Regions from separate parts of the Pseudoalteromonas sp. 23_GOM-1509m genome, predicted to be linked through region 2. Evidence: predicted binding sites of a transcription regulator. Region 2 holds the regulator's gene; the other holds the start of a gene.
The links. The regulator MetJ, encoded in region 2, represses methionine synthesis genes. The targets are predictions, from matches to a motif close to TAGACGTCTAGACGTCTA.

Region 1 (8,230 bases), on a different contig from region 2:
TAATTCATTAATTAACAATGAGGTATCTAATTCGCCATCATTGCTTAAATAAAGCGCGATATGGCTTTTTTTGGCCGAGTTCATGCTTTTTAAAAATTGAATAAAATTCACTTTAAGCGAGTGGGCCGCTATTTCTTGCTGGTTTTTTGATAGGTTATTACGTGCTTTACGAATATCGTGTCTTATTTGTGCGCGATTATTACTCATTAAATAACTAAACCATGATTAAAAAGAGAATAAATTAGGAAATAATAAGTACACAGCAAGCACAATAAGTAATATTACGGCTGTAGAAATCAGCGAATATAAAACAAGGTTACTGCGTTTTTTGGGCGTAGTAGAGAGTGGCTCATCAAGCATTAAATCGTCATCTTCCCATACTTCATTTTTTTCATCAGGTAATGATAATTCAACCTCAGGGAGACGTTGCTCAAGATCCTCAAGTTTTTCTTCAAGACGAATTAAGCTACTAGTAATGTAATCTAGGGCATCAAATAAGCGCTGATCTCGCTGGCTGTCGTGCGCTTTTTGAGAAGTAGCTTGTGTAGGGGCTGTTTGCTGAAGTTTGCTTTTGATCCCCAGCGTTGAAAGTAACTTAGCTTGCTTAAGGGCTTTCTCTTTGTTGCTAGGAGCAAACAGCGGCTTGCCATTAAAAAATGCCGCCACCTTTTCAGGTGAGGTTTTTAGTTTTTCTGTCAGTGCATTGGTCACTGCTTGGCTGTCTGCGCCTTCTGCAAGTCCTACAAATATAACACGAAAATTGTCGGCCATTTTTTATCCCTAACACGCTTTATTGTATAAGCAGAGTATATACCTAAAATGTTAAACAGTTCGAGACTGTTTTATGACTAACTTAATACACATAGCAAAACGGCCCTAAAAAGGGCCGTTTTAATATTAGCTAGGTGGCTTACAGGCCAGCTGCTGCGCGAAGTGCGTCTGCTTTATCTGTGCGTTCCCATGGGAATTCATCACGGCCAAAGTGGCCGTAAGCCGCTGTTGGAAGATAAATAGGGCGCTCAAGATCAAGCATTTGAATCAGGCCGTAAGGGCGTAAGTCAAAGTGTTCACGAATAAGTTCGATTAAACGCGCTTCTTCTAATTTACCTGTGCCAAATGTTTCAACACTGATAGATGTTGGCTCTGCAACACCAATAGCATAAGACACCTGAAGTTCACACTTGTCAGCAAGGCCAGCAGCAACAATGTTTTTAGCAACATAACGTGCAGCATAAGCCGCTGAGCGGTCAACTTTTGATGGATCTTTACCAGAGAAAGCACCACCACCGTGACGAGCCATGCCACCGTAAGTATCTACAATGATTTTACGACCAGTTAAACCACAGTCACCCATTGGTCCACCAATTACAAAACGGCCAGTTGGGTTAATAAAGAATTTAGTGGCACTAGTAATCAGCTCAGCAGGAAGTACTGGCTTAATAATCGTTTCCATTACCGCTTCTACTAAATCACTTTGCGATACATCTTCGCTGTGCTGAGTAGAAAGTACAACGGCATCAATGCCTACTGGCTTGCCATTTTCGTATGCAAACGTAACCTGTGATTTTGCATCTGGACGCAACCAGTTAAGCTCGCCGCTTTTACGTACTTGTGCTTGGCGTTGTACTAAACGGTGAGAATAAGTAATTGGAGCAGGCATTAATACTTCAGTTTCGTTACATGCGTAACCAAACATTAGGCCTTGGTCGCCAGCGCCTTGCTCTTCAGGGCTTGTACGGTCAACACCTTGGTTAATGTCAGGAGACTGTTTACCAATCGTGTTTAAAATTGCACACGAATCGGCATCAAAGCCCATGTCTGAATGTGTGTAACCAATTTCACGTACTGTTTTACGTGTAATTTCTTCGATATCAACCCATGCGCTAGTCGTGATTTCACCACCAACCATAACCATACCGGTTTTAACGTAAGTTTCACACGCTACACGGGCATGAGAGTCTTGCTCTAGGATAGCATCAAGTACCGCATCAGAAATTTGATCGGCGATTTTATCCGGATGACCTTCAGAAACAGATTCAGAAGTAAATAAATGTTTTGCCATTGTAATTATGCTCACAAATATTGCGCTTCACAAACGTCGGTATTAGCGCTAAAAAATTAAGGCGCGTATTTTATCTAAAACAAATGAACTTGCATAGTTTTTTTACGCCTAGACGTCTAAATAAAATATCTAATAGTAAATGGTTCTTAAAAAATATTCATAATGCCCTATTTTTATGGGTTTTTAATTGCACACAGCCCCCACAATAAGTAAGAATGGGGATAAATAAATACCCGCGCAAATACATATAAAGGTAGGAGAATTCATGCCATCTCGCAAAGAACTTGCAAATGCTATTCGCGTCTTGTCAATGGACGCAGTACAAAAGGCCAAATCTGGTCACCCTGGAGCCCCTATGGGCATGGCTGATATCGCAGAAGTATTATGGCGCGATTATCTAAAACATAACCCAACAAATCCAGAGTGGGCTGACCGAGATCGATTTATACTCTCAAATGGTCACGGTTCAATGCTAATTTATTCTCTACTGCATTTAAGTGGTTATGACTTGCCACTGGACGAAATTAAAAACTTCCGCCAAATGCATTCTAAAACACCAGGCCATCCAGAATATGGATACGCGCCAGGAATTGAGACCACTACGGGCCCATTAGGTCAAGGGATCACAAATGCGGTAGGTATGGCGATTGCTGAAAAAGCATTAGCAGCGCAGTTTAACCGTGAAGGCCACGACATTGTTGATCACCACACGTATGCGTTTATGGGTGATGGCTGTTTAATGGAAGGCATTTCTCATGAAGCATGCTCACTAGCCGGTACATTAGGCCTAGGCAAATTAGTGGCATTTTGGGATGACAACGGCATTTCAATCGACGGTGAAGTTGAAGGTTGGTTTAGTGATGATACCCCAGCACGTTTTAAAGCATACGGCTGGCATGTAATTAGTGACGTTGATGGCCATGATAGCGATGCAGTAAGTGCAGCAATTGCAGAAGCTAAAAGCGTGACTGATAAGCCAACACTAATTTGTTGTAAAACTATTATTGGTTACGGCTCACCTAATAAATCAGGTAGCCACGATTGTCACGGTGCACCACTAGGTGATGACGAAATTAAAGCGTCTCGCGAGTTTTTAGGTTGGACGGGCGATGCATTTGAAATCCCTGAAGATATTTATGCACAGTGGGATAACAAAGAAAAAGGCCAACAGCTTGAAGCAAGCTGGGACGAAAAATTTGCCGCATATGAAAAAGCATACCCAGAGCTAGCAGCAGAATACAAACGCCGTACACATTCAGAATTACCAGCTGACTGGGCTGAAAAATCACAAGCGTACATTGAAGAGCTGCAAGCAAACCCAGCAAACCCAGCATCACGTAAAGCGTCGCAAAATGCATTAAATGCGTTTGGCCCGTTACTACCTGAATTTATGGGTGGTTCTGCCGATTTAGCGGGTTCAAACTTAACAATTTGGGATGGCTCTAAAGGCTTAACTGCTGATGATGCAAGTGGTAACTACATTTACTACGGTGTACGTGAGTTTGGTATGTCGGCCATTATGAACGGTATTGCACTGCATAAAGGCTTTATTCCTTACGGTGCAACGTTCTTAATGTTTATGGAATACGCACGCAACGCGGTACGTATGGCTGCATTAATGAAGCAACCAAGCATTTTTGTATACACGCACGATTCAATCGGTTTAGGTGAAGATGGTCCAACTCACCAACCAGTTGAGCAAATTGCGAGCATGCGTTTAACGCCTAACCTATACAACTGGCGCCCATGTGACCAAGTTGAGTCAGCAATTGCATGGCAACAAGCTATTGAACGTAAAGACGGTCCTACATCATTAATCTTTACTCGCCAAGGCTTAGAGCAGCAAGCTCGTGATGCCCAGCAATTAAGCGACGTTAAAAAGGGTGGTTACATCTTAAGTTGTGACGGCAATCCAGAGCTTATTTTGATTGCAACGGGTTCTGAAGTACAGCTAGCGCAAGACTCTGCGAAAGAGCTACGTGCGCAGGGTAAAAAGGTACGTGTTGTATCTATGCCATGTACTGATGCGTTTGAAGACCAATCGCCTGAGTACAAAGAAAGCGTATTACCAGCAAGCGTTTCACGTCGCGTAGCGATTGAAGCGGGTATTGCTGATTACTGGTACAAGTATGTAGGCCTAAATGGCGCCGTAGTTGGTATGACCACCTTTGGTGAGTCGGCACCGGCAAACGAGCTATTTGAGTTCTTCGGCTTTACGGTAGAAAATGTAGTTAACAAAGCAAACGCATTGTTTTAAGCAACTGCTTTAACATTTAAAAGCCCGCCCTGCGTAAAATAGGGCGGGCTTTTTTATGAGTTGTACTTTTATCACTTCCTCTAAAGCATAGCGTCTCATCGCCCTCTTTGTGCACAAATTATTAAAAATTTATTTGAACACAGAGAAGCAAGTGAGGTAATACAAAACCCAAATTTCAAAGTCAATTCTGCTGTTTGATTACTTCCTCTAAAGCGTAGCGTCTCATAGTCCTCTTTGTACAAAAATCATTAAAAGACCTGTTCAAAAGTTTAGCCCGTTGCTCACAACCTATTTCCCATAAAGTCTTTCATTTTTAATCTTTTGGCTTCTAAATGAGTAATTTTCACAGCACTTAACTTGCAAGGTTTTTGTGTATCAGGCACTGTGGGGGTAACAAAATTATAAATTAACAACAGGAGTTAACATGCCAAAGTTCGATAACGTTAGTGTGGTTAAAAAAGCCAATGTGTACTTTGATGGCAAAGTATCAAGCCGTACTGTGCTTTTAGGTAACGGTGAAGCAAAAACCTTGGGTTTTATGCAACCCGGTGAATTTGAGTTTAATACTAACCAAAAAGAGTGCATGGAGTTGTTAGCAGGGCAGTGGGATGTATTACTACCTGGTGAAAGCGAGTGGAAAACATTTAATGCGGGCGAGTCATTTAATGTTGATGCTAATGTGAGCTTTCATGTAAAAGTAAGTGATTTTGCAGATTATTGTTGTTCATACACCGATTAATTTGTTGGTTGATTAAATTATCAACACCTCTAAAGGCCGCTTCAAAGCGGCTTTTTGCATACTTAATGCTAAATGAATGATCTAAATCAGGTGGGGTAATAAATAATTGCGTAATTTTCATTTTTTCTCTTGTGTTAATTCGTTTAGCCCCCAATACTAACTATGAGGTAACAAATAAAAGGATACCCTATGAAAATTAATCTTTCTGGTCACCATGTTGACGTTACTGATTCTATTAAAGAACACATTAACGAAAAGTTCTCAAAAGTCGCGAGCCATTTTCCATCATTGATATCTCTAGATATTATTCTTTCAAAAGAGCATCATAAGTTCCAAGCAGAAATTAGCACAAATTATGAAGGTGCGCGTATATCGGTAAAAGGGGAAAACGAAGTTATGTATCCTGCTATTTCCAGCGCAGCTAAAAAACTCGATGCCGCACTAAAGCATCGTAAAGGGCAAATAAAAGCGAACTTACATGAAAAGCCTGTAAGTACCACACCAGAAATAGCACATGAAATCATCCAAGAGATGGATTTAAATTAATAACTAACAGCGTGTTATTTTAAAAAGAGCCTAAGGGCTCTTTTTTATTGCCTGTAAATTAGGTAAGTTATGCATTCACACAGTTTATTAATGATAAAAATTAATAATAAAAGCACATAACACACCAAATTTGAGAAGTTAATGCAGTACACACAAAACACATGGAAGTCTCGGTTAGGGGCGCTCGGCCCAGGTATTTTAATGGCAACCGCTGCCATTGGTGGCTCACACTTGGTGGCCTCTACTCAAGCAGGCGCATTATTTGGCTGGCAGCTATTTTGGCTTATTGTGGTGGTTAACGTTTTAAAGTACCCGTTTTTTCGTTTTGGTATGGAATACACACTCGCCACCAAAAACAGTTTAGTAGAAGGGTATAAAAACCAAGGCCCTGGCTATTTTTACAGCTTTATTGCCCTCAATATTATTGCCGCTGTGGTAAATACCGCAGGTGTATTGTTGCTTACGGCGAGCTTATTACACTACGCATTACCTATTAGCATTCCTGTTACATTATTGTGTTGGGTAATATTGGCCGTGTGTTTAATTATATTATTACTGGGGCATTTTAAAGCGCTCGATAACGTAGCAAAAGCTATTATGGGGCTACTTACTATAGCAACCATCACTGCATTGGTTATTGCTATAAATAACGGCCCAGTAGCGCCTATAAACTACGTTGGCCCCTCACCATATGAACTTGCCATGTTAGGCTTTATGGTTGCCTTAATGGGCTGGATGCCAGCGCCTATTGAAATATCGGCACTGAGCTCGTTGTGGCTTAAAGAAAAACAAGCTCAGCAAAGTGTGACTAAAAACCAAGGCTTATTCGATTTTAATCTAGGTTATTGGTTAACCGCCGGGCTTGCGCTGGTATTTTTTAGTTTAGGTGCGTTAGTGCAATATGGGCAAAACAGTAATATAGAGCTCGGTGGTGTAGCGTTTGCTAAACAGCTGATTGATATGTACGCATCAACAATAGGCGAGTGGGCAAGGCCTTTGGTATCAGCCATCGCGTTTTTGTGTATGTTTGGCACCACACTCACCGTACTTGACGGTTACGCCCGCACACTTAACGAATCACACAAATTACTTGGTTTTAAGCAATCTAAACACAGCTTAAATACGTGGCTTATACTGCAAGCATTGGCCGGTATGGCGGTTATTTTATTTTTTAAATCAGCCCTTGGCCCTATGCTTATCTTTGCAATGACACTTGCTTTTGTAACCACACCGGTTTTTGCATGGCTTAACTTCAGCCTAGTGCGCTCAGAGCCCGCGATTAAACACAGTCTACTTTTGCGTAGCTTAACGTGGTTAGGTTTAGTGTACTTGGTTGGTTTTGCTGTAGCGTTTGTGGTTTGGAAGTTGATGTGATTTTATTTTCGAGGTTTGAGGTGAAAGGTGCAAATCAAACGACCTCTACATAAATACCGACTAGTGTGGACCACGATAGCCTGCGGTGGGCGAGAATTGGCCTGTCAAAAGTAATAGCTAGGTGAAAAAGATGATCATACTTGAAAGCCAAGTATTTAAGACAATCCCTAAGTCTCCAGAACAGAGCTGTATCTTTTTAAATAATACGCAAACAGATAAAGTTGTTGATGGTACTTATTTGGAACTTTGTATTAAAGCAGGTTGTAAATACCTTGTCTTTATGACGGATGACACTCCTTACGAGGATATGCTTCATATCCATCTCTTGAATGAGCACCTTGATATTGTTGATTCAGCTACGATTGGTAGCATGTATTCAACGGGATCTTTTCGAAATTATAATATTCAAAACTCGAACACGTTAACTTTTCATTTTATTGGCGATGCTAAATGGAAAATAGAAATACTAGATAGCAAGGAATTCTTATTTCCTCTTGTTTCTTCACTTAAAGGAGTTTCGAGAAAGAATATTTTTTATCAATATTTTAAAATTTATAACACCCCTTCGTTATAAACCTTGTAACTTTAAATTGTCCTAGGTAATCATTATTTTATGTTTAATCTACAAGGTGGAAACTATGATATTTAATATGCTCATTACAGACAACTTCGCATCATTTTATGGTGAGGATAAAGAAGTACATATTTTTATTGATAGTTTTGATAATCAAAAGTTTGAAATGCGAATAGGGGACTTAGAACACTCGAAACCACTCGGTAGTGTTATCGCTTTTACTGATGATGAGTTAAATATAAAGTTATTAGCGCTTTATATTAGATATTAATACACAAAAAAAATGAGCTGTAAATGGAAATAAGAACAGGCGAGCTTTCAAACCCACACGTTATAAAACTATTACAAACGCATCATAACGATATGCTAAATCACTCACCTGTTGAGAGCGTACATGCACTTGATGTGAGTAAACTCACTCAGCCCGAGATAACCTTTTATAGCTTATGGATTGATTGTAATTTAGCTGGTGTTGGTGCATTAAAAGCGCTCAATACAACTCATGGCGAAATTAAATCAATGCGTACATCAAGTAACTATTTACGCCAAGGCATAGCGGCTAAGCTACTTACGCATATTATTGAGCAGGCAACACTGCGAGGTTACAAAAAGCTAAGTTTAGAAACTGGAACAGCAGAGGCATTTGTACCCGCACAAAAGCTTTACGCTCAATTTGGT
Region 2 (8,230 bases):
TTTAAATGATGCTCCTATAAATCAATGGGATAAGAGCCAAGGCGTTGCATGGCGACCAAAAAACAGCCCAGCTATTTATAATGGCCCAATTCGCATTCGTCGTGCTTTAGCCCAATCTAAGAATGTAATTTCCGTACGCTTATTAAGGGGCGTTGGACTGCAAAGAACAGCCGATCATTTATTAAAATTTGGTTTTGACGATAAAGATATAAATCGTAGTGAGTCACTGGCATTAGGCAGTGCATCCATTACGCCGCTTGAATTAGCTCGTGGGATGAGTGCTTTTGCTAATGGCGGTCACCTAATTGAGCCGTACTTTATTTCACAAATCCAAGATGCAATGGGTAATACGTTATTTAAAACCAATCCCACCATTATTTGTGATGATGAAACGACAACACCTAGCTCGCTAATGCTAGGTGAGCAAGTAGCACCAAATTGTGCGCCGCAGATCATCTCTAAACAAAATGCATTTTTAATTGCCAGCGCAATGAATAGTGCTATTTGGGGTGGCGGTAGCTGGTCACATAAAACCGGTTGGAGTGGAACAGGCTGGCGTGCACAAGCGCTAAAACGTCGCGATCTTTCTGGTAAAACAGGCACGACTAATGATTCTGTAGATACTTGGTTTAGTGGCTTTAACCGCGATGTGATGACATCAGTTTGGGTTGGCTTTGATAACCCAGGTAATACACTGGGACGCTCAACCTACAATAACAACTTAGGAAGTGGTCAAATATCAGGTGCTGAGTCAGGCGCAAAAACAGCTCAGCCTGCATGGGTTGATTTTATGCGCGCCGCACTGGATGGCAAACCTGCTGCGCCCATCGAACCACCTGAAGGCTTAGTTTCTATTCGTATTGATTTAGAAACCGGATTATTAAGTCATAAAAACGATTACACCAGCCGTTTTGAATACTTTGAAAAAGGCACCGCTCCTACCAAGTATGTGTTATCACAACCAAGTGATATATTTGAAGAAAACACTAAAACTGAAGAAGAGCTATTTTAAATATAGCGAACAGTAAAAAGGCCGCAAATTAGCGGCCTTTTTGATGGTCTAACTAATATTTTGTACCAACCAGTATAAGTCAGAGTGAACGCCAGCAGCAGTCACTTCTTTACCCGCACCGGGGCCTTGTATCACTAATGCGTTTTGGTTATACCACTGGGTATTAATCACAAAAATATTATCGCCAGGGGTCAAATTCGCAACCGCTTCGCTTTTTGGTACATAGGTAATCCCTACCTTAGCGTTTAGCGTGTTGTTTTCAAACTCTAATAACCCAGTGTAGCACAGTGCAGCATTTTGTTGCTGAGCCGCTTGCGCATGCTGCTCAATAAATGCATCTAAACGAGCCTTATTATCAATAAAGTCATTCCAGCTGCCTGCACTTAACTCATCGGGCATCAAAGCGGATAAAGAAATGTCATCAAGTTCCAATTCAATACCTAATTCACGCGCTAAAATAAGCAACTTACGTTGCATATCTCGTCCAGATAAGTCTTCTCGAGGATCAGGCTCTGTGAATCCCAAAGCTTGTGCTTCTAGAACTAAATCTGAAAACGCTTTACTGCCATCATACATACTGCATAACCATGACAGTGTGCCAGAAAACACGCCTTCTATTCGCGTTATTTTATCGCCACTATTTTGTAAATCAGCCAAGGCAAAATTAATCGGTAGTCCGGCCCCTACACTTGCATTATAACGCCAATGTAAGCCACGTTGAGCAAGGCTTTCACGTAGTGTTTGATACCACGAAAGCGATGCGGTTCCCGCGTATTTATTAGCACTAATTAGATGGCAGTTTAATTCAACTAACTTACTATAAAGCTGACTAAAATGTTCACTGGCGGTAATGTCGATCACTATTTTATGTTCATACTCAAGAGTATCTATGTATGACAATAAATCGGCTTGTTTATAGGAGCTTGCATGGTTTTCCCATTGAAGTTGCCAGCTTTCACAGTCTAATCCATTAGCATTCACCAGCATCTGCTCTGAGCGTAAAAGCGCTACTAACTTGACGTTAAAATCAGTTGATAAGCGTGCTAGTTGAGCAGGTAATTGGCGCATAAACTCAGCACCTACATTACCAAGTCCTGCAATAATTAAAGCTATTTCTTGTGCTTTATTAATGAGCTTGTCATGTAACAGGCTCAGCACATCACTTTCAAGTACTTGATCGGTTAATAGTAACGTATATCCCTCACCGTAATGGGTAAACCGAGGCTGGATAGATTGTGTTTGTAATAAGGCTTCACTTTGCTTACCAAGCGGCGCTACCTCTTGATCAGGTGCAATAATCGCCACCCCATTTAAGTTTGACTCACTAATATTGGCGCGGCCAGCAAAATAATTAGCCACCTGATGTGTCGCTGACGCAGGGACTAGTAAGTAGATTTCGCCTTCGTGTTCAAAGTGATGCAAACTATGCTGAATAAGTTGGCTAACATGTGCTACTTCGCCTTCACTCAGATCATCAACAATGAGTAAATCAACATTATTTACTGTGGTTAAAAAGCGTTTTTGTTTACTCATTCCTAGTTTAACTATTTCGGTATGACTGCCTTGAGGATCGTAACTACTGCGAACAACTAATTCTATATCGGTATCTTTTAATGGCGATAATGTTTTAGCGTGTAATACTGGATTACCTAACCTCGCTAATAAATTCGCTTGATCACGGCACACTCGCGCATACTTAACCGCATTAGCAACCTTACGCGGATCAGTACTAAAAACACCTTGAGTGTCAGTCCAAATAGAGACTTTTTTAGCATTGCAATACCGCGCTAATAAAGTGGTACTGTAATCACTGCCATTTCGCCCTAAGGTCACTGTTTCACCATGTAAATCAGCCGCAATAAACCCAGTAACTACATTAATTTTACTCGTCTGTATGGCTTTTAAGCACTGCTGCTGATTATTAGCATGCTGCAGCTGTCCGGTATCTAACGTAAATAACTGCCTAGCGTCATGGGCACAAGCGCTAACGTTAAGCTGTTCTAAGTAAGCGCTTAGTAACCTTGCAGACCACAATTCACCATGTGCTAATAACGCAGCTTCAGCTAATGTTCCTTGCTTAGTCTGCTTGGTAATAATACTGAGCTCAGTTTCAAGTAAATCAAGCGCATGGTGCTTAGCGTTAGCTATTAATAATTGCTCAATCAGAGCTATTTGATGGTTACTCAATAGCAATACAATATCAGCAATAGCTTGAGTGTCTTGCTGTTGATAGCTTTGCCACAGTTTAACTAAGGTATCGGTGGTTTTACCGGCAGCCGATACCACCACACAATCCCCAGCTTGAGCATGAGTTAAAATAATATTTGCGACACTTTTAAAGCGATCCGCTGAGCTTAAACTCGAACCACCAAATTTATGAACCTGATTTACCATATTAATACCGACTCGCATTTATGTTTTGTATTTTGAAGATTGGTATGCACTACCATAACGCCGGATGCGCCGCGTTTAACTTTGCTGAACCAAATGATTCACTAGCACCACTTTTTGCCGATAGGCCGGGATCGGCTTGTCCTGGGCGCACCAAATTAAATACCCTGTCTAAGTCAGCGAGTAAATCATTTACATCTTCAATTCCCACCGAAATACGAATAAGCGTGTCGCCTACTCCGGCTTCTGCACGCGCGGTTGCGTCCATGCCGGCGTGGGTCATAGTCGCAGGGTGACAAATCAAACTTTCTACTCCACCTAATGATTCCGCTAAGCTAAATTCATTTAAGCGCGTTAAAAACGCTGCAGCATCGTTTATATCGCCTTTTATATCAAAGCTAACCATAGCACCAAAGCCAAGCTGCTGCGCCTTAGCTAGCGCATGTTGAGGGTGTGATTCAAGACCTGGGTAGTAAACTTGGGCAACAAACTGGGAGCGTTCTAAATACTGTGCAATGGCGAGTGCATTTTCTTGGTGTTGCCTTAAACGCACGTTTAAAGTACGTAAGCCTCTGAGCGTTAAATAGCTATCAAATGGCGCGCCGGTGATGCCAATGTTATTTGCCCACCACGCTAACTCTTCACCTAACTCAGCAGTCGCTGCGATAACCGCGCCACCAACAACGTCTGAATGGCCATTGATATATTTTGTGGTTGAGTGCACCACAATATCAGCGCCAAACTTAATCGGGTTTTGTAATGCTGGCGATAAAAATGTGTTGTCGGCGGCAACCAGTGCACCACACTGTTTAGCTGTATCAGTTACCGCTTTAATATCTGTTAAGCGTAAAATAGGATTGCTAGGTGTTTCAATCCAAATCAGCTTAGGTTTAATAGCAAGGATGCGTGTCAAACTGTCGCTTTTGGTAAAATCGACCACTTCTAGTTTTAATAAGCCGCGCTTTTCTAGCGAAGTAAATAAGCGATAGCTGCCCCCATAACAGTCATGAGGGATCACTAACGTATCGTCACTATTAAGTAATTGTGTTGTTAGGTGAACGGCTGCCATGCCTGTTGCGGTAATAATGCCTTTAGCGCCACCTTCAAGCTCCGTGAGCGCCTCAGCCAAAATGTCACGATTAGGGTTACCACTGCGGCCATAATCATATTGACGCTTTGTATCAAAGTCAGCAAATGAGTAAGTTGTTGATAAATAAAGCGGTGGAACAACCGCACCATGCTGTTTGTCGGCTTCTATTCCACTACGAACAGCAATTGTTGCCTTATTTTTTTCACTCATTTTCGCTACCTTTACTAATTTGGATGTTTAGACGTCTAAAAGGTAGCGCATGCAATTTAAGATGTCAAAACATTTAAATGTCTAGATAGCTAAATAACTAGTATTTGACTATCTTTTTTAAACCGATAGAATTTCACGCATATTTACACGCTTTGATGCTGTGTGAGCAATTTATAATCTGAGGCAACGATACATCTTATGGCTAAATGGAATGGTGAATATATTCACCCATACGCAGAACACGGGAAAAAATCCGAACAAGTAAAGAAGATCACCGTTTCGATCCCGCTAAATGTATTAAAAGTATTAACTGATGAACGTACTCGTCGTCAAATAAACAACTTACGTCATGCAACAAATAGCGAGCTTTTATGCGAAGCGTTTTTGCATGCGTTTACCGGGCAACCGCTGCCTAATGATGATGATTTGCGTAAAGATAACGCAGAAAAAGTACCTGAAGAAGTGAAGAAAATAATGCAAGAAATGGGACTAGAAGTGCCTATTTTAAATGAAGACTAGAAGGGTCTTTATACAAAAAAACCTCAGCAAATGCTGAGGTTTTTTTTTGCGCTAATTTACACTTAACAATTACGCCATGTAGTTTTCTGGCATATCAATTTGTGCAACGCCAGAGTCTACCGCCGCCTGCGCAACCGCTTTAGCTATACGTGGTAACAAACGTGGATCCATTGGTTTTGGTATAATATATTTAGCACCAAACTCTAATTTGTCGATGCCTGCGGCAGTAAGCACTTCAGCCGGTACGGGCTCTTTAGCAATACTGCGGATTGCTTCTACAGCAGCAATTTTCATCTCGTCGTTTATTTCACTGGCACGTACATCTAACGCACCACGGAAAATAAACGGAAAACACAATACGTTATTAACTTGATTCGGATAATCAGAGCGACCTGTAGCCATAATTAAATCGTTACGTGCAGCGTGTGCTAATTGCGGATCGATTTCAGGATCGGGGTTTGAACAAGCAAATACCACGGGTCTATCAGCCATTAATTTTAAATCTTCAGGGGCTAATAAATTAGGGCCCGATACACCCACAAACACATCGGCATCTTCAATTACATCTTGTAAAGTACGTTTATCGGTATTGTTTGCAAATAATTGCTTATATTCATTCAAGTCATCACGACGCGTATGAATAACTCCTTTGCGATCTAACATATAAATATGTTCACGCAACGCGCCACACTTAATTAAAAGCTCCATACAGGCAACAGCTGCAGCGCCGGCACCTAAACATACAATAATTGCATCTTCAATTGCTTTGCCCTGTACTTCCAGCGCGTTTAGCATACCCGCAGCCGTTACAATAGCCGTACCATGCTGATCATCATGAAAAACAGGAATGCTACAACGCTCTATAAGCGCTTTTTCTATTTCAAAACACTCGGGCGCTTTAATATCTTCTAAATTAATTCCACCAAAGGTGTCGGCAATATTAGCCACCGTGTTAATAAAGTCTTCGGTAGTACGGTGCTTAACTTCAATATCTATAGAGTCTAACCCTGCAAAACGCTTAAATAGTAGCGCTTTACCTTCCATAACGGGTTTTGAAGCCAGTGGACCTAAATTACCTAAGCCTAAAATTGCGGTGCCGTTAGTAATAACCGCAACCATATTTCCTTTACCAGTATATTTGTAGGCATTTGCTGGATCAGCGGCAATTTCACGAACAGGTTCTGCGACACCGGGGCTGTATGCGAGCGCGAGGTCTTTAACCGTCTCAGCGGGCTTGGTCAGCTCAATACTGATTTTACCTGGAACGGGATGGGCATGGTAATGTAGTGCTTGTTCACGAAAATCTGACATAACGCGATTATATCCTGCAATTTAAGTTAAAGTGAGAGGTAGTTTTAATCTACGATACCTTTATTATTTTTAAATTCCAAGCAATATCAGGTCTATCCTGTTATATGCTAGAACTGTTAATTTTAAGTGATTTATCAGCAACTTCCCTAGATTATCCTGACATTTTTAAAATATAAATTCGTCATAAAAATGAAAAATACAGGTACTTTTTGCCCTTGTTCTATTTTTATAAAGCGTATTTTTTAGTCTTAAATTAAAATAGTGAAATACCGAATTTTATTTAACTTTAAACACAAATAACCTCACGTTACCTGCATTTGAGTACCATCTTTAAAGTTTAACAAATAAAAATATAGAGAATATTGGCTGTTTTGTCTGCAAATGTTTATGCATACTCAGAATAAGAACAGGAAATAGTTATGCAAAAAAAATAAATACAAAATTGCTAAGAAAGCAGGTAGGAAAGTAAATTTTGGCCACAAAAAAAGCACCCTAAGGTGCTTTTTTTACATAGAAACAAAAAATTATTTTTTGCTGCTAAGTGCACCGAAGCGCTTGTTGAAGCGATCAACACGGCCGCCAGTGTCTAAAATCTTTTGCTTACCAGTGTAAAACGGGTGACACGCAGAACATACGTCTAAGTGAATGTCTTTACACAGAGTAGAACGAGTTTCGAATTTGTTTCCGCATGAACAAGTTGCAGAAATTACTTCGTACTTAGGGTGAATACCTTCTTTCATAGGAACCTCTAGTTAAGGCCGCATCGCTCTCCAAACCCGAAGTCTGGCACCATACGTCGTTAAAACAAATTTATTGGTCGCGAATTTTATCCAACAACCCGCACGCACACAAGCTTTAATTACCCTTTTTGCTAAAAAGTCGGCAAACACCTATTCATTACTGATTTGTCGGTAGGCTTTTAATGCTATTTTTAGTACATTAAACCATTACGTTAATTGGTTGAGTTGTTATGCGTTTTGCTGAAGTTGCAATAAAAGTCCCCTTGCCTCGCACCTTTGATTATAAAGTGGATGAGCAATTAGTACCGCTGACTCAATTACAGCCTGGTATGCGCGTGTTAGTCCCTTTTGGTAATCAACGTAAAGTAGCAGTTATTCTTAGCTTAAAAACGGAAACAGCAGTCCCCGAAGGCAAAATAAAATCTATTATTGAAGTTATTGACGACTCACCGGTGTTATCTGCGCAGCATTTAGAGCTACTGAAATTTACAGCGCGTTATTATTGCTATCCACTCGGTGAAACTATTCATATTGCATTGCCCAGTGCACTGCGCCAAGGTGAGTGCCCTGATAAAACCAGTATAAACATGGTGACATTAAGCGAAAAGGGGGCACTTTTACCGTCTTTAAAAGCTAAAACACAGCTTAATTTGCTTAAGCAATTATCAGCGTCCGGTAAATCATCATTAACCGAACTCAAAGCCCTCGGGTTTAATAAAAAAACCATTGATACCCTTTTAGATAAAGAGCTAATAATTCAAACCATTGAGCACGACAATCAATGGCAACATACCTCGCCAACGGTTGGCAGCAAGCCTCGTTTGAATAAAGAGCAAGCCATTGCCTGCACTGCAATTAATCAAAGTACGGGGTTTAATAGCTTTTTGCTAGAAGGTGTCACTGGCAGCGGAAAAACCGAAGTTTACCTGCAATGCCTAGAAGAAGTATTAAAACGTG

Region 1: the regulator MetJ is predicted to act here: its motif matches at 2,164-2,181, upstream of metK (methionine adenosyltransferase).

What each region holds. Positions count from the first base shown of each region.
Region 1 is NZ_KI912433.1:421,527-429,756, reverse strand. It holds gene N523_RS0115430 (5-formyltetrahydrofolate cyclo-ligase) at 1-207, opposite strand, end outside; gene N523_RS0115425 (hypothetical protein) at 226-771, opposite strand; gene metK (methionine adenosyltransferase) at 911-2,062, opposite strand; gene tkt (transketolase) at 2,328-4,319, shown strand; gene ppnP (pyrimidine/purine nucleoside phosphorylase) at 4,744-5,058, shown strand; gene hpf (ribosome hibernation-promoting factor, HPF/YfiA family) at 5,248-5,604, shown strand; gene N523_RS0115400 (NRAMP family divalent metal transporter) at 5,746-6,978, shown strand; gene N523_RS0115395 (hypothetical protein) at 7,109-7,552, shown strand; gene N523_RS0115390 (hypothetical protein) at 7,617-7,823, shown strand; gene N523_RS0115385 (GNAT family N-acetyltransferase) at 7,847-8,230, shown strand, end outside.
Region 2 is NZ_JADO01000011.1:63,418-71,647, reverse strand. It holds gene N523_RS0104955 (penicillin-binding protein 1A) at 1-1,012, shown strand, start outside; gene metL (bifunctional aspartate kinase/homoserine dehydrogenase II) at 1,061-3,406, opposite strand; gene metB (cystathionine gamma-synthase) at 3,456-4,703, opposite strand; gene metJ (met regulon transcriptional regulator MetJ) at 4,902-5,222, shown strand; gene N523_RS0104935 (malic enzyme-like NAD(P)-binding protein) at 5,292-6,533, opposite strand; gene rpmE (50S ribosomal protein L31) at 7,058-7,273, opposite strand; gene priA (primosomal protein N') at 7,504-8,230, shown strand, end outside.